4 regions of the Arthrobacter sp. SAFR-179 genome follow, and region 1 is predicted to be linked to each of the others. Evidence: predicted binding sites of a transcription regulator. Region 1 holds the regulator's gene; each other region holds the start of a gene.

Region 1 (4,359 bases):
GAGGCCGGACTGGCTGTGAGCCTGGACCTGATCTACGGGACGCCGGGGGAGTCGCTGGCCGACTGGCGCCACTCCCTGGAGACCGCGCTCTCCTACGGCCCCGACCACATCAGCGCGTACGCGCTGATCGTCGAGGAGGGCACCAAGCTGGCTGCGCAAATGCGCCGCGGCGAGGTTCCGGGAATCGACGACGACGACCACGCCGACAAGTACGAGCTCGCCGACCAGCTGATCACCGGGGCCGGGCTTGGCTGGTACGAGGTCAGCAACTGGGCCAGGACTCCGGAACAGGCCTGCCGCCACAACCTCGCCTACTGGCGGGGCGACGACTGGTGGGGAATCGGCCCCGGCGCGCACTCCCATGTGGGCGGGGTCCGCTGGTGGAACGTCAAGCACCCATCGGCCTATGCGAACAGGCTGTCACAGGGGCTTTCACCGGCCGCCGGCCGCGAAACCCTGGACGCGGAAACCAGGAACATGGAGCGGGTCATGCTGGAAGCGCGCCTGCAGTCCGGCCTGGACGTCTCGACGCTTAGTGCCGGGGGACGGCATGAGGTGGCCGGGCTTATCGCCGACGGCCTGGTGGATCCTGCCGCTGCCTTCCGCGGGCGGCTGGTCCTGACCTTGAAGGGCAGGCTCCTGGCAGACGCAGTGGTACGCCGGGTCCTGCCGGACTGACTACTTGATCCAGCGCAGGTTGTACTGGTAGCGGTGCGGCTGGCCCCGGTTGACGTGGATCCCGGCGGCGACGGAGAAGCAAGTGAGCGCCACCCAGATCAGCGTGGCAATAACCGCGAAGATGTTCCCGACATAGGGAATGAACACCAGGATGTTGGCCAGCACGGCGGCAATGGTGGGCGGCAGGCTGAAGTTCAGCGCTTCCTTGGACTCCTGGGCGGTGAACGGCCCGCGGTCACGGAAGATCAAATAGATCAGCAGTGACGGGATGCAGCCCAGGATCCCGCCGAAGTGCGCGAGCGTTGCCCACTGGCGGTCTTCGCTGGCCGTCAGCGGCAGGGCATTGGCGGGGACGCCATGGTACTCGGAACGGCCCTGGCCGTCCCTGTGATCACGTGCGTTTTCTGCCACAGTCTGTTCCTTCGAAGGTGCAAGTGGTGCTGGGTACGGATCCCGGCGCGTGCAGTGCGTGAAAACGCGTGCAGGGCCGGAAAAATGCTGCAGTGCCTCACATAAGGAACCGCACTACCAAGAATACTGGGTCCCGGCCGGCCTTCCGCCCTTCAGGGCACGGTCAGGAAATCGATCACTTCTTCAACCCTGCCCAGCAGGGATGCTTCGAGGTCGGCATACGTGCGTACGGCGCCCAGCAGTTTCTGCCACCCAAGGCCGATGTCTTCCTTGGTCGCGTGGGGCCAGCCGAAGGCTTTCAGGATCCCGGTCTTCCAGTCCTGCCGGTGGGGTACGGCAGGCCATTTGTCGATCCCAAGGACAGCGGGACGGATCGCCTGCCATACGTCCACGTACGGGTGTCCGACGATCAGGACGTTCCCGGCGGCACCCGGGGAGGCCATGACGGCTTCCGCGATGCGGGACTCCTTGGAATCGGGTACCAGATGGTCCACCAGGACGCCGAGCCGCCGGCCGGGGCCGGGCCTGAAGTCCGCCACGGCTGCGGCGAGGTCGTCAATACCGTGCAGGGGCTCGACGACGATGCCTTCCACCCGGAGGTCATCTCCCCAGACTTTTTCCACCAGTTCGGCGTCGTGCTTGCCTTCCACCCAGATCCGGCTGGCCTTGGCTACCTGGGCGCGCTGCCCGGCCACCCGTACCGATCCCGAGGCCGTCCGTCCCGCTGCCGGACCGGCGGCGGCAGGCCGTGGCGCCGGCGGCATCAACCGGATGGGCTGGCCCTCAAGCAGGAAACCGAAGCCAAGACGGAAGGAACGGGACTTACCCCGCCTGTCCTCCAGCGCCACCACATGCATTCCACCGGATTTCTCCACCCGCGTCACGGCACCCACCCAGCCGGACTGCACTTCCTCGAGCACCATGCCGCGCTCCACGGGAACCTCAGGCAGTTCCGTCCGTGCGGGAGCCGATATGCCCCGTGGGCCCCAGTTCTGGTAATCCATGGATTCGATCCGCCTAGCGCTAGGTCCTCAGCACCGGAATTTCGCCCGGAGCGGTACCAATGCTAACAACGGGCCGAGGCATAATAGACTGTTAGCACTTGGGCATGTCGAGTGCTAACAGTGGGTTGCATCGGGAGGGGCATGCGCCCCGAACCATGGAGGAGGTGGAGAGTGAGCGAGCCACGCAAGCTGGAAGTACTGCGGGCCATCGTGGAGGACTACGTCCACTCCCGCGAACCGGTTGGGTCAAAAGCCCTGGTGGAGCGGCATCATCTTGGTGTTTCCAGCGCCACCATCCGCAACGACATGGCCGCCCTGGAGGATGAGGGGCTGATCACCGCCCCGCATACCAGCGCCGGCCGGATTCCCACCGACAAGGGCTACCGGCTCTTCGTCGACCAGATCTCGGCTGTCAAGCCGCTGTCGGCAGCCGAGCGCCGCGCCATCCAGTCCCTGCTCGAAGGCGCGGACGACCTCGACGACGTGCTGGAACGTACGGTCCGGCTGCTGTCCCAGCTGACCAACCAGGTGGCCGTGGTGCAGTATCCGCACCTGAGCAGGGCACTTGTCCGCCATATCGAATTCGTCCTGCTCGCCCCCCGCAAGGTCCTTGTAGTCCTGATCGCCAACAGCGGCAAGGTGGAGCAGCGGGTGATCGACGTCGGGCAGGATCTTGGCGACGACGCTCTGGCTGAACTGCGCACCCGGTTCCTTGGCGCGCTGGGCGGAACACCGCTGAGTCAACTGGCCCAGGCTCTGCCCGCCGTCGTGGCCGCAACCCCGCACCAGCAGCGGCAGGCGGCACACGCACTGGCGATCGGGCTGGAGGGCCTGGCGCAAAACAGCCGGGAAGAGCGGATGGTCATGGCAGGCACAGCCAACCTTGCCAGGTCGAACGTGGACTTCCCCCTCAGCATCGGCCCGGTGCTCGAGGCGCTTGAGGAGCAGGTGGTGATGCTGCGGTTGTTGAGCGAAATGGCCCAGGACCACCGGGGTGTCGCTGTCAGCATCGGAAGGGAGAACCCGTACGACGGCCTTGCCGAGGCCTCCGTCGTGGCCACCGGTTACGGTCCGGACAGCGCCGCGAAAGTAGGGATCCTCGGGCCCACCCGGATGGACTATCCCACCACCATGGCCGCCGTCCGGGCAGTGGCGCGCTACCTTTCCAGGATTTTGGGGCCCTGACTCTCAACCGCCGGAGCCTGCTCCGGCCGGGAAGCAAGAGCCGGGCCGCCCAACTGAACGAAGTACAACAAGGAAGAGATACGAACTTTGAGCAGCCACTATGACGTCCTTGGAGTCTCACCCGAAGCTACGGGCGAAGAAATCAAAAAGGCCTACCGCAAGCTGGCCCGCACCCTCCACCCTGACGTAAACCCCGGAGCGGACGCGTCAGAACGGTTCAAGGCAGTAACCCACGCCTACGAGGTGCTTTCCGATCCCCAGAAGCGCCGGATCTATGACACCACCGGCAACGAGAACGGCACCGACAACGGCTTCGGCGGCGCAGGCTACGCGGGCCAGGGGTTCGCGTTCCAGGACATCTTCGACACGTTCTTCGGCGCCGGCGGAACCTCCGGTCCGGCCTCGCGTGTCCGGCGCGGCCAGGACGCCCTCATCAGCGTTCGGATCGATCTCCGTGACGCCGTGTTCGGCGTCAACAAGAAACTCGAAGTGGACACCGCCGTGGTCTGCCCCACCTGCGACGGATCCTGCTGCCGCCCCGGCACCCATCCCGAACGCTGCGACATCTGCGGCGGCAGCGGCCAGGTCCAGCGGGCCGTCCGCTCCATCCTCGGCCAGGTCATGACGGCCGCCCCCTGCGGCACCTGCGAAGGTTTCGGCACGGTCATCAAGGACCCCTGCAACGAGTGCAGCGGCCAGGGCCGTATCCGCAGCCGCCGGTCCCTGACCATCAAGGTTCCCGCCGGCGTGGCCACCGGAACCCGGATCCAGCTCTCCGGACAGGGCGAGGCCGGCCCCGCGGGCGGTCCGGCCGGTGACCTGTACGTGGAGATCCGCGTCAACAACGATGCCACCTACGTGCGGGAAGGCGACGACCTGCACGCCACCCTGCATATCCCCATGACGGCGGCTGCCCTGGGCACGGACGTCAGCCTGGAAACCTTTGACGGCACCCAGGAGATCGACGTCAAGCCCGGCACCCAGTCGGGGGAGATCATCACCCTGCGCGGCCTCGGTGTCACGCACCTCAGGGGATACGGCCGCGGCGACCTGAAGGTGCACCTCCAGGTGGACACTCCGG
Region 2 (4,359 bases), on a different contig from region 1:
ATACCCGCCACGTTCCGCCTCGCCGAGCCGGCACGCAGCTACCCCAAGGGAGCCGTGTCGCTGGTCTACGAACGGGCGGGCGGAGTCGAAACCGCGGAGATGGGGGCCGGCTGATCCGAACCTTCCAGCTATGAGTGCACAAAAAACCGGCCCAGCTGATGCTGGACCGGTTTTTATGGCGCCTGCAGCGGCCCCTGTGGTGGGCCCACGCCGTCAGGGTTCCCTGACCGAGCGAAGCGAGGTTAGGGAGCCGGTGGGGATTAGTGGCTGTGGCCTGCGTGCTCGTCCTCTTCGGCCGGCTTCTCCACGACAAGGGTCTCGGTGGTGAGAACCAGGGCGGCGATGGAGGCCGCGTTGCGGAGGGCAGCACGGGTGACCTTGACGGGGTCGATGACGCCCGCGCCGATCAGGTCCTCGTACTCGCCGGACTTGGCGTTGAAGCCGTTGTTGGTTTCGAGGTCGGCAACCTTGGAGGTGACCACATAGCCGTCGAAGCCGGCGTTCTGGGCGATCCAGCGCAGCGGCTGCACCAGTGCGCGGCGGACAATGCCGACGGCGGCGGCAGCGTCACCTTCGAGGGCCTTCACAGCAGCATCCTCATCCAGTGCCTTGAGGGCGTGGATCAGGGCCGAGCCACCGCCGGCCACGATGCCTTCTTCGAGGGCAGCGCGGGTGGAGGACACGGCGTCCTCGATGCGGTGCTTCTTTTCCTTCAGCTCAACCTCGGTTGCGGCACCCACCTTGATGACGCCGATGCCGCCGGCCAGCTTGGCCAGCCGCTCCTGGAGCTTTTCGCGGTCCCAGTCGGAGTCGGTGCGGGTAACCTCGGCGCGCAGCTGGGCAACGCGTGCGGCCACGTCCTCGGCCGAACCTGCGCCGTCCACGATGGTGGTGTTGTCCTTGGTGACGGTGATGCGGCGGGCGGTACCCAGCACCTCCAGGCCGACGGTGTCCAGGCTCAGGCCCAGCTCCGGGGAGACAACCTGCGCACCGGTGAGGGTGGCAATGTCCTGCAGCATGGCCTTACGGCGGTCACCGAAGCCGGGAGCCTTGACGGCAACGACGTTCAGGGTGCCGCGGATGCGGTTGACGATCAGCGTGGACAGGGCTTCGCCCTCGACGTCCTCGGCGATGATGAACAGCGGCTTGGAGGCCTGAAGCGCCTTTTCCAGCAGCGGCAGGAATTCCTGGATGGAGGAGATCTTGCCCTGGTTGATCAGGATGAGGGCGTCCTCGAGGACTGCTTCCTGGCGTTCCGCGTCGGTGACGAAGTACGGGGACAGGTAGCCCTTGTCGAACTGCATGCCCTCGGTGAGGACCAGTTCGGTCTGGGTGGTGGAGGACTCTTCGATGGTGATGACGCCATCCTTGCCCACCTTGCCGAAGGCCTCGGCCAGGAGCTCGCCGATTTCGTCGCTCTGGGCGGAGATGGCGGCAACGTTTGCCACCTGGGTGCCTTCGACAGGGCGGGCGTTCTCCAGCAGGCGGGCAGCCACGGCTTCAACCGCAACTTCGATGCCGCGCTTGATCTGGCCGGGGGCAGCGCCCGCTGCAACGTTGCGCAGGCCTTCCTTGACCAGGGCCTGGGCCAGGACCGTCGCGGTGGTGGTGCCGTCGCCGGCAACGTCGTTGGTCTTGGTGGCTACTTCCTTGGCCAGCTGGGCGCCAAGGTTCTCGTAGGGGTCGTCCAGTTCCACTTCGCGGGCGATGGTGACGCCGTCGTTCGTGATGGTGGGGGCGCCCCACTTCTTGTCCAGGACGACGTTGCGGCCGCGGGGGCCGAGCGTCACCTTGACGGTGTTCGCGAGCTTATCGATGCCGGCCTCAAGGGACCGGCGGGCAGCGTCATTAAACGCAAGCTGCTTTGCCATGGTTTTGTCCTTTCAAAGACAGAACCCCGCACTGCCGGCCAGCATGAGCATGGCCGGCGGCACGGGGATCCGAAGAGTTACTTAACGACGATTGCCAGGACGTCGCGGGCGGACAGCACGAGGTACTCGGTGCCGCCGGTCTTGACTTCGGTTCCGCCGTACTTGGAGTAGATGACGACGTCGCCAACGGCTACGTCAATGGGAACGCGGTTGCCATCTTCGAAGCGGCCGGGGCCTACTGCAACAACTTCGCCTTCCTGCGGCTTCTCCTGCGCGGAGTCCGGGATGACCAGGCCGGAAGCCGTGGTCTGCTCGGCTTCGAGCGGGCGGACAACGATACGATCCTCAAGAGGCTTAATAGAGACCGACACTCGGACCTCTCCTTTTCGTCAGCAAATTCGTGGACTGGAAAGCTTTCCGCCATAGCTGGCAAACCGTCGTCGCGGTGCCGGCAGCAGCCTGGCTGGCAGCTCTTCATGTATTAGCACCCTCCTAGGGAGAGTGCTAATGAAGACTCTATGTAAGGGTTAGCACTCGGTCAAGGTGAGTGCCAACGTTTCGTCATGGGCGTACGCCTTTTCGGGGCCCGACGACGGCGGCCCGGGCGCCGGGCACGCTCCCCTACCGGCCCAGGTCGTCGAAGTCCACGTCTTCGCCGCCGTCGCCGTCGGCGTCGCCGTCGCCGTCGCCGCCCGCCTTCCGTGCCCGGAAGAGCACCCAGCCGGCCCCCGCTGCGGCGAGCGCCGCAATGACGAGGATGAAGATGCTCCCCATGCGCGCGCCGTCGTACAGCCCGCGGATGTCCCGGGACTCCTGGGTGTTGTCCTGGATGTCGTTGCCGCCCACCGAATAGACGGTGGCGTTGAAGGTGTCCAGCAGGAAAATGATCACCAGCAGGGCGATGCAGACCACGGCCACCACGGCGGCAGCGATCAGGACGGGACGGGCAAACCTTGCCGGGCCGCGGTTCCTGGGTGGGTGTCCGCCGGGCTCCACGGGGGCTGTGCTCTCATCCATGGTTTCAACAGTATCCGCATCGCGGCCGCGCGCTCCTCCACTAGGCTGGAACCCATGGCTCACGCTCCCCAGGACCAGATTGCACCGCTGCTGACCCCCGAAGGATGGGACCTGCTGGCGTCCCTGGGCCCTTACCGGGACGAGGATTCCTTTGCGCTCAATGCGGCCCTGCGGAAGGCCGGGCACCCTGCCGGGCTCGTATCCGCCGTCCTGACCCAGTCGCGGCTGCGCACCAGGGCGGAGGCGAAATTCGGCGAGTTCGCCCGGCAAATGCTCTTCACCCAGGCAGGCCTGGAGCAGGCCACGCGCCTGAACGTCGCCGCGCACCACGCGCAACGGTTCGCTGCTGCCGGGATCAGCCGCGTGGCGGACCTGGGCTGCGGGCTCGGCGCCGATGCCATGGCCCTGGCATCCCTGGACATCAACGTCACCGCCGTGGAAATGGACGAAACCACCGCGGCCTGCGCCACCATGAACCTCATCCCGTTCCCCAATGCCACAGTGGTCCACGCCGACGCGGCATCAGTCCCGCTGGAAGGGATCGACGGCGTCTGGCTGGATCCCGCGCGCCGCGTCACCTCCACGTCCGGAACCAAGCGGATCTGGGACCCCGAGGCGTTCTCCCCGCCGCTGTCCTTCGTGGAGTCGCTCGCTGCCGACGGGAAGGCCGTGGGCGTGAAGATGGGCCCGGGCATGCCGCACGAGTCTGTTCCTGCAGGCTGCGAAGCCCAGTGGGTGTCCGTTGGCGGGGATGTCACCGAAGTAACCCTCTGGTTCAACGCCGTACGCAGGCCCGGGGTCCGCCGGGCGGCCTTGGTCCTGGGTTCGCAGGGGCCCGCGGAGTTGGCCAGCGCGGAGGACTTCGGCGCCGGCCCGGCCGCACCGGTGGGACCGGTGGAGGGCTACCTCTACGAACCCGACGGCGCCGTGATCCGTGCCGGCCTGGTGGCCGACGTGGCACTGCAACTCGGCGGGCACCTGGTGGACGAACACATCGCCTACATCTGCGCCCCGGAACTCCTGGACACCCCGTTCGCCCGGGCCTACAAGGTCCTGGAGGTCATGCCCTACAACGTCAAGGCGCTCAAGGCCTGGGTGAAGCAGGAGGGCATCACCGTGCTGGACATCAAGAAGCGCGGCACTGCGGTAACCCCGGAGGAGCTGCGGAAGCAGCTGCTGCCCGGCGGAAAGAACTCCAAGAAGGGTGCCGCCAGGACCGCCACCCTGGTCCTGACGCGGATCGGCGAGGACCGGGTGGCGATCGTGGTGGAACCGGTATAGGCGCCTACTGGGCGCGCATGAACTCCTCGGCTGCCCGCACCTGCTCCGCGGTGGGGCGCACGCCTGTGTAGAGCACGAACTGTTCCAGCGCCTGGATGGTGGCCACTTCCGCTCCGGTGATAACCGGCTTGCCTGCCTCACGGGCGGCACGGATCAGCGGTGTCTCAGCCGGCAGTGCAACCACATCGAA
Region 3 (4,359 bases), on a different contig from region 1:
CCTGAGCTGGAGGGCATCTCCTCCTATCTGGACCGGGCCGACGCCCTGCTGGTCGGGCCAGGCCTCGATGACCAGGACCTTGCCGGTGAGCTGCTGGAGGCGCTTCTCAAACGCGAGGGTGGGGGTGACGCTGGCAGCAAGGAAGGCGCCGCCGTCGTCCTCGATGCCTACGCGCTGGGTGCGCTGGTGCCGCTGGAGGACCAGCTGGACCCGTGGCGCGGCCGGCTGATCCTTACGCCCAACCCCACCGAAGCCGGGATCCTGCTGGAACGCGACGTGGATGACCTGGAAAAGGACCTCGCCGAAATCTCCCAAAGGTTCGACGCCGTGGTCAGCTGCCAGGGGCTGATCACCCAGCCGCCCGGGCTGGCCTCGGACGAAGCTGAACTGTACAAAATCACCACGGGCTACGGCGGGCTGGGCACCTCCGGCAGCGGTGACGTGCTGGCGGGCGCCATCGCCGGGCTGCGGGCCCGGGGAACCAGCGGCGCGCAGGCAGCCTGCTGGGGGACGCATCTGCACGCGGCCGCGGCAGACCGGCTGGCCAGCAGGCTGGGGCCGCTGGGGTTCCTGGCCCGTGAACTTGCCGACGAACTCCCGGCGCTGATGCTGGAATTGGGCACCTGACCCCGGGACCTGCACAGCCCGGGAGCACGGGCGCCGGACATACGGATGGCCCCCGGCCGAAGCCGGGGGCCACCGTGACGGGAGGTTAGGGCCTAAGCTGCCGGTGCGCTGTCTGGCGCTGTGGCGTGCACAGAATGGCGATTCGCCCCAAAAAGGCAGTCAACAGAGATGGCCACCTCCCGGGTCTGTGTTGAAACTAAGCGGCGATTTCCTGCTTGGCCCCCTTCGTCTCGATCTCGATCTTGCGCGGCTTGGCCTTTTCAGCCACCGGGATCCGCAGCGTCAGGACGCCGGCGTCGTAGCTGGCCTTGACGTTCTCCGTATCCAGTGTGTCTCCAAGGATCAGCTGGCGGCTGAAGACGCCGCGCGGCCTCTCAGCGGCAATCAGCTCGGTGTCCTTGCCCACAGGATCGGGACGCTCCGCCCGCACCGTCAGGACGTTCCGTTCAACATCCAGGTCCACCGAGTCCGCCGGGACACCAGGCAAATCGAAGGCCACGACGAATTCCTGGTCCTCGCGCCATGCATCCATTGGCATCGCCGCCGGGCGTGCAGTGGTTCCGAGGACTTGCTGGGTAAGCCTGTCCAGCTCGCGGAACGGATCAGTTCGCATCAACATGGCTGCCCTCCTCGTAAGAGACGGTCCAACACACTTTCCGTATCAGCCGATCTGTAGTGGCTGATATAGATTTTTTAGCACCGCAGGAAAAGGTGTTCAAGGGCTTGGACAAGGTTTTTTGAAGATTTTCCGGACCTGCCAGGACACGGAAAAGGGGCCTTCCGCCCCATGCGGATGCACGGATGGAAGGCCCCTCTAAAGGTGTGATTCCGCCATTCAGTCCCTTGTTGGGTCCGGGCGAAGCGGTGCTGGACCCGGATCCGGGACGGGTAATGGGCCCGGGGGCGCGGGCGCAGGGAACGGGTTGGGAGACGGGGGGCCGGGCGGACGCGGCTGGGTGGGATCCGGCGATGTTGGCTCCGGACCAGGTTCAGGCGGGAACGGCTCGGGTTCGTGCACTGGCGGGATGGTCATGGAACTTCCCTTCTCACGCTGGGCGGATGTGCCTTGAACTGAACAGAATACGCCTGCGGCCCTTCGGCAACTACCCTCCCCCTCCCCGTTGCTCCATCACTTACGGTCCCCAAACGCGGTTTTGGGAGCGATAGGTGATGGAGCATCACGACGGCGGGAGGGCACCCACCAGCCGCAGCCAGGCATGCAGCTGGGCGGCGTCCGGCTCCCCGCAGCGGAAGCCGACGTAGCCGTCGGGGCGGACCGCGACGATGGCGCGGCCGGGGTGGCTGTCGAGGCGGTGGACATGCAGCAAGGAACCCCTTCCGGCCACCGCGCGCAGGGTGGGGTCTTCATCCAAGGCGCCGGGGCCGGCGTCTCGCTCCAGCAACAGGTGGATGCCGGGCACCGCGGTCAGCTCGTGAAGGCGGGCCGCCCGCCCGTTCACTGTAACGGCGGCGTCCGGCAGCCGCTCACCGGGCCTCGGCCATCCGCCGGCGAGGGGCGTGCCGTCACGGGAAATGGCACTGGTCCGGTAGCGCACGAATGGCTGGGCCAGCAGCCTGATGCCTTTGGCGGTGAGCCACTGCCGGCGGAACAGCAGCGGCAGGACCGGAGCGAACGCGGGCAGGAGGCTGCGGGTCAGGCGGGCCACCGGATGCGGCGAGGCTTCGCCGAAGAAGATGATGTGCGTCAGCGCCAGCACATGCCGGGCGGCAATCCGCCGCTCCTGCCCGTAGGTTTCCAGCAGCTCCGGCAGCGGCCTTCCCGCCGTCGCGGCGAAGCCGAGCTTCCAGCCCAGGTTGAGGCCGTCCAGGATGCCGTTGTTCATGCCCTGCCCGCCGGCCGGGGAGTGGGCATGGGCGGCGTCGCCGGCAAGGAAGAGGGGATTGCTACCAAACGTACTGGCCAGGCGGTGTTGCAGCGGGACCTGGGCCGACCACCGCACGTCCCGCACGGCTGCGCCCAGGCCCGACTCCCGGAGCAGGCGGGCCACCTCCTGGGACGGAACGGGCGGACCCAGCTGGCCGAAGCGGGCGGTGGATTGCGGCAGCGCCGGCCTGGTGGCGAGCATGCGCCAGGAGGCCCCCTCCCCCAGCGCGAAGAGGAACGCCAACCCCGAGTTCCCCACCGCCACATGCAGCAGCCCGGGATCCAGGCGGCCGTCCAGCTCCACATCCGCCAGGACCGCTTCCACCCGGTACGGGCCGCCGCGCCACTGGGCTCCAGTGAAGCTGCGGACTGTGCTGGACTGCCCGTCACAGCCGGCGAGGAACCGGGAGATATGGTGCCCGGAACGGTCACGTTCAGCATTGCCGCCAACCCCGCGCAGTTCCGCATGGACCATTCCAATGCCGGACGGCAAGCCTTCCGCCACGCTGCGCTCCGGTCCCAGGCTACGGAACTCCACGCCCCAGTCCACCGGCACGCCCCGGGCCTGCAGCGCCTGCCAGAGCACGTCCTCGACGTCGGCCTGCCGGACCAGAGTCAGGTGCGGAAAGGCGGTATCAGGGAGGTTTGCATGGCCCATGCGGGCTTCTATGACGCGGTGGCCCAGGTGGATGCGTGCTTCGGGAGCGGTGTCGGCGCGGTTCAGCAACTCATCGGCCACGCCCAGCGGGCGGAGCCCCTCCAGGGCCCGGGCATGCAGCATCATGGCCCGGGAAGGCCGGGCCCGGTGTTCGCGCCGGTCCACCACCCTGACCGTCGCGCCGTGCGCGTGAGCCTGGAGTGCTGTGGCGAGCCCCGCAGGACCGGCGCCCACCACTAAAACGTCAGTGTCCGCCGTCGTGCCCTGCCTGCCCGGCATTCCCGCCCGGCTTCATCCCTGCCCAACCAGGCGCCACCAGGCGTGGTCGGGGTGGCTTGGCGACTCAATCAGGGCGGGATTGGCGAGCAGTTCATCGCGGCGCAGCCCGGGCAGGACCTTGTAGCTGATGGACCCGGGAACGCTGACCAGTTCCAGGACGCGCCAGAGTGACGCGGCGTATTGGCGGGCCGGCGCGGCACCGTCCCACTCATACAGGCCGCGGTAGGCGCCGAACGTGTCGTGGGCGCACCAGAGCTTGGAGACAAACCCGGGAAAACCGACGAAGAGCGGGGTGTTCAGCAGGCTTTCCGCCTCGAAAAAGCGGTGCGCCCGGCCGCGGACCAGGCCGAGCGTGAAGGCCACCACCAGGACGCAGGGCTCCCCGGGTTGCTGGTCGACGGCGGTCTCCCGGTAGACCCGCGAGGTGCTTCCGTCGGCGAAACGCAGCACCCGGCCCACATTGCCTTTGGGAAGGTGCACCTGCCTGCGGGCCAGCATGACGCAGGACGTTCCCACGCTGCGGGCCACGGCCAGCCATGCTTTGGCCCGGGGCGCCGGTCCGGATTCGAGGTCCATGGCTTCTCCTTTTCCTTGCACCGCCCTCCCAGCGTGGCGGGAACCGCGGGCACGGTCCCAGAGTCTTTCGCCCCTTTCCGGCCGCCCCTTCTCCCCCGGTAGCGAACGGCCTGCCGACTTGTCCGGGCTGGTCTATATATTGAATCCATGACCTCCACCTCCCTGCAGGATTCCCCCGGCACTGCCATCCCGGCGCCCCCGGTTGCCAAGAAGATTCCCACCGAGCGCACCCACCACGGGGAGACGTTCGTGGACAACTACGAGTGGCTGCGGGACAAGGAATCGGCCGAGGTGGTGGAGCACCTGCGGGCCGAAAACGCGTACCAGGAAGCTG
Region 4 (4,359 bases), on a different contig from region 1:
GAGATCAACGCAGCCGGCGGACACAAAGGCCGGCCGGTGGAGCTGCTCCCGGCGCATCCCGACCGGGAAGCCGCAGGGCAGGCGAGTGACCTGGTGGACGCCAAAGCGGATGTGGTCATTGGACCGACAGATTCCAGCCACGCAACCGCCGCTGTGGACGTCCTGTCCCGCGCGCATATACCCCTCATCTCGCCGGCCAACACCGCTGCCGCCCTCTCCGGAATCGCCAGTGGAGGCTACTACTTCCGCACCGCTGCCGCCGACGTCGCACAAGGGCCCGTGCTTGCCAAGCTCGCCAGGGACGCCGGGGCGGCCACCATCAGCGTGCTGCACCAGGAAGGTGCCTACGGCAAGGACCTCTCGGCTGCCGTCACGGAGGCTGCCCGGCAGTCCGGCCTCACGGTCCTGCCCGGGGCCGGTTTCAAGCCCGGTGACGCCGCCCAGGCCGCACGCTCCACCGCCAAGGCCAACCCGGACGCCGTCGTCCTCATTGCCCGGGAAGGTGCGCAGGGGGCATTGGCCGAGCTGAACAATTCCGGCCTCAACGGTTCGAAAATCATCCTCAGTGACGGCGGCTTCGCCCGCTACGGGTCCGGGCTCGCCTCCCGCGTCCTGGACGGCGCCCGCGCCGTGGTCCCCGGCCAGCTGCCCACCGCCGCCTTCCAGGGAAGACTCCTGGCCGTGGATCCATCCCTGAAGGATGTTTCCTATGCGGCTGAAACCTACGACGCCGTAACGCTGGCGGCACTGGCCGCTGCCAGGGTCCAGGATGACGCGGGACGCTCCATCGCTGCCAACCTGATCCCGGTATCGGGAGGGACTGCACCTGCGGGGAGTGGCAGTGCGGGCGCATCGGCGCCTGCCCCGTGCCTGACCTACAAGGAGTGCCTGGGCGGGCTCGCCGCCAGCCGGGACATTAATTACGACGGCGAATCGGGCCCGGTTGCCTTCGATTCCAACGGGGACATCACCAGCGCTGTTTTCTCCGTCTATAGGTATGGCCCGGACAACAACCCCAGCCCCACAGGCCGGGAGACGGCCGGACGCGCCGGCTGATCGCCCTGGGCGAAGCGACTCCCTTTCCCCGGCCGTCCGGCGTCTTTTCGCTTGCACTCTCACCTGGGGAGTGCTAATTATTGAGTTAGCACTCTGACGTACCGACTGCTAAAGCAAAGCCTGGTCCCGGCCGGCAGCGCGTGGCACCGGTCGAGGAGCGAAAGAAACACCTCACTTCAGTGAGATCCCCACCCGGAGGCATACAGAGGCCGCCGTCAAAGGATCGTCCGTCGCGGGCACTGCAGCGAAGGTTCATTCTTAACGACTGTCCCGAAAGGACTACTGCCGTTATGGCCAAGATCATTGCATTTGATGAAGAGGCACGCCGCGGCCTTGAGCGTGGCCTGAACACCCTCGCCGACGCCGTTAAGGTCACCCTCGGCCCGCGTGGACGCAACGTCGTCCTCGAAAAGAAGTGGGGCGCCCCCACGATCACCAACGATGGTGTTTCCATCGCCAAGGAGATCGAGCTGGACGATCCTTACGAGAAGATCGGCGCCGAGCTGGTCAAGGAAGTTGCCAAGAAGACCGACGACGTCGCCGGTGACGGCACCACCACGGCTACCGTGCTGGCACAGGCCCTGGTCAAGGAAGGCCTGCGCAACGTTGCCGCCGGCGCCGACCCGCTGTCCCTCAAGCGCGGCATCGAGAAGGCTGTTGACGCCGTCACCGCCGAGCTGCTGAACTCCGCCAAGGAAATCGAAACCAAGGAAGAGATCGCGGCCACCGCCTCCATCTCCGCCGGTGACGACGAGATTGGTGCGCTCATCGCCGAAGCCCTGGACAAGGTGGGCAAGGAAGGCGTCATCACGGTCGAGGAGTCCAACACCTTCGGCCTGGAGCTCGAGCTCACCGAAGGCATGCGCTTCGACAAGGGCTACATTTCCGCCTACTTCGTCACGGACACCGAGCGCCAGGAAACGGTCCTCGAGGATCCGTACATCCTGATCGTCAACTCCAAGATCTCCAACGTCAAGGAACTGGTTGCTGTCCTGGAAAAGGTCATGCAGTCCAACAAGCCGCTGCTGATCATCGCCGAGGACATCGAGGGCGAGGCCCTGGCCACCCTGATCGTGAACAAGATCCGTGGCACCTTCAAGTCCGTCGCGGTCAAGGCTCCGGGCTTCGGTGACCGCCGCAAGGCCCAGCTGGCCGACATCGCCGTCCTCACCGGCGGCCAGGTCATTTCCGAAGAGGTTGGACTCAAGCTGGAGAACGCCGGCCTGGAGCTCCTGGGCCAGGCCCGCAAGGTTGTTGTCACCAAGGACGAGACCACCATCGTCGAAGGGGCCGGCGACGCCGACCAGATCGCAGGCCGCGTTTCCCAGATCCGCGCCGAGATCGAGAACTCAGACTCCGACTACGACCGCGAGAAGCTGCAGGAACGCCTGGCCAAGCTGGCCGGCGGCGTTGCAGTCATCAAGGCCGGTGCCGCCACCGAGGTTGAGCTCAAGGAACGCAAGCACCGCATCGAGGACGCAGTCCGCAATGCCAAGGCTGCAGTTGAAGAAGGCATCGTGGCCGGTGGCGGCGTGGCCCTGATCCAGGCCGGCGCCAAGGCATTCGCCAACCTGCAGCTGTCCGGCGACGAGGCAACCGGTGCCAACATCGTCCGTGTTGCCATCGACGCCCCGCTGAAGCAGATCGCCTTCAACGCAGGCCTCGAGCCCGGCGTGGTTGTGGACAAGGTCCGCGGCCTCCCCGCAGGCCACGGCCTGAACGCAGCAACCGGCGAGTACGTCGACCTGCTGGCTGCCGGCGTCAACGATCCCGTCAAGGTAACCCGCTCTGCCCTGCAGAACGCGGCTTCGATCGCCGGCCTGTTCCTCACCACCGAAGCAGTGGTGGCTGACAAGCCGGAGAAGAACGCTGCTCCCGCAGGCGGAGACGACATGGGCGGCATGGGTGGCATGGGCGGCTTCTAAGCCTTCCTGCCGGGACCTGTCCCGCTAAACAAAATGCGGCCCCCTCGTTTGTGAGGGGGCCGCATTTTTGTGTCCGGTGGAATTACTTGCGGGCCGAGTCCAGCATTCCCTGGACTTCCTTTTTAAAGGCTTCCGCCGCGGCCTGCGGAGTCATCCGGTCATACAGCACTTCATCGGTGTACCGCTTGATGACGTTCTGGACGCTGCCTGCACCCACTGGCGGGACCGGCGGTGCTTCCTTGATGTCCGGTGCGATGTCCTTCAGGAAACCAACCACCGTGGTGTCGGCCGGCTTGAGTTGCGGGGTGATGCCGGCAACGATTTCCGAGTTGGTGGGGACGCCCCTGTCGGTCATCAGGATAGCGCCCGCCTCCGGGCTGTTGGTGAGGTAGTTGATGAACTCGGCGGCCTGCTGGGGATGCTTTGAGCGGGAGGAAGCTGACCAGAACATGGTGGGCTTGTAGTACATGCCGTTGCCGGCCGAGGTTCCGTCGACGCTGGGGGCCCGCAGCATTTTGATGCTGCTGCCGGTGGTGGCTTGAAGCGAACCAAGCTGGTTGGTCCACCACCAGGCCATGCCCACCCGGTTCGTTCCAAACAGGCTTTCCTCCAGGCCGGCGCCTGCGTCCTCGGTGGCCACGGTGGCCGGCGGGCTGGCCTTGGAGTCGCGTTGTTCCTTGAGCCGTTCCCAGAAGGACGCCGCAGTGGCGGTCTCAAAGTCGAGCTTGCCGTCCGCCGAGTACAGGTTTTCCCCGTGCTGGCGGAGCCAGATGATCAGGTCAGCTTCGTTGCTCCCATAAGCGGCCCCGTAGCTCTTTCCGTCTCCTGCCGCGCTGATCTTCGCCGCCGTCTCCACGAAGTCTTTCCACGTCCACGTCTTGTCGTCCGGAACGGGCACTCCCGCGTCCTGGAAGACCTTGGTGTTGGCCATGATGACGTAGGCGTTCTGGCCGGTGCTCAGCCCGTACTGGGCGCCGTCGTACTGGCCGGAGGCCAGTGCTTCCTTGTCCAGTTTTGAGGTATCGATGCCGTTCTGTTTGGACAGGTCCAGCAGCGCTCCGCGGCCGCCGTACTCTGCGATGTATTTCTGGTCCATCTGGATGACGTCCGGCGCATCATTGGCGGCAGTCTTGGTTGCCAGCTTGTCCCAGTAGCTGGACCATTCGCCAGGTTCGGCCTTGATCTTGATGTTGGGATGCGATGCTTCGAAGGCCGCGATGACCTTGTCCGTCTGTGCGTTCAGGTATTCATTTCCCCACCAGGCGAACCGCAGGGTGACCTGGCCGTTGTCGCCTGACCCGCCGGGGGCTCCGCAGCCGGTGGCCAGGATGGAGAGGGCCAGTGCGGCGGCACCCATCTGGAAGCGGCGTCGGCTTAC

Evidence for each region. Region 1 encodes HrcA, which represses chaperone genes, less so after heat shock. Its sites were predicted from a motif close to TTNGCACTCGNNNNNNNCGAGTGCNAA; they were not measured.
Region 2: the regulator HrcA is predicted to act here: its motif matches at 2,399-2,425, upstream of groES (co-chaperone GroES).
Region 3: the regulator HrcA is predicted to act here: its motif matches at 1,321-1,347, upstream of ACR65K_RS00105 (Hsp20/alpha crystallin family protein).
Region 4: the regulator HrcA is predicted to act here: its motif matches at 1,142-1,168, upstream of groL (chaperonin GroEL).

What each region holds. Positions count from the first base shown of each region.
Region 1 covers NZ_JBPFDM010000002.1:256,257-260,615, reverse strand. Annotated here, with positions in the region: gene hemW (radical SAM family heme chaperone HemW) at 1-678, shown strand, start outside; gene ACR65K_RS05575 (DUF4870 domain-containing protein) at 679-1,089, opposite strand; gene ACR65K_RS05570 (DUF3097 family protein) at 1,242-2,093, opposite strand; gene hrcA (heat-inducible transcriptional repressor HrcA) at 2,265-3,278, shown strand; gene dnaJ (molecular chaperone DnaJ) at 3,366-4,359, shown strand, end outside.
Region 2 covers NZ_JBPFDM010000001.1:456,680-461,038, reverse strand. Annotated here, with positions in the region: gene ACR65K_RS02350 (dihydrofolate reductase family protein) at 1-114, shown strand, start outside; gene groL (chaperonin GroEL) at 261-1,871, opposite strand; gene groES (co-chaperone GroES) at 1,949-2,242, opposite strand; gene ACR65K_RS02335 (hypothetical protein) at 2,493-2,888, opposite strand; gene ACR65K_RS02330 (THUMP-like domain-containing protein) at 2,943-4,169, shown strand; gene ACR65K_RS02325 (shikimate 5-dehydrogenase) at 4,174-4,359, opposite strand, start outside.
Region 3 covers NZ_JBPFDM010000001.1:19,682-24,040, reverse strand. Annotated here, with positions in the region: gene ACR65K_RS00110 (NAD(P)H-hydrate dehydratase) at 1-627, shown strand, start outside; gene ACR65K_RS00105 (Hsp20/alpha crystallin family protein) at 824-1,246, opposite strand; gene ACR65K_RS00100 (FAD-dependent monooxygenase) at 1,806-3,449, opposite strand; gene ACR65K_RS00095 (hypothetical protein) at 3,462-4,025, opposite strand; gene ACR65K_RS00090 (S9 family peptidase) at 4,173-4,359, shown strand, end outside.
Region 4 covers NZ_JBPFDM010000008.1:172,853-177,211, reverse strand. Annotated here, with positions in the region: gene ACR65K_RS14125 (ABC transporter substrate-binding protein) at 1-1,056, shown strand, start outside; gene groL (chaperonin GroEL) at 1,347-2,981, shown strand; gene ACR65K_RS14115 (ABC transporter substrate-binding protein) at 3,064-4,359, opposite strand, start outside.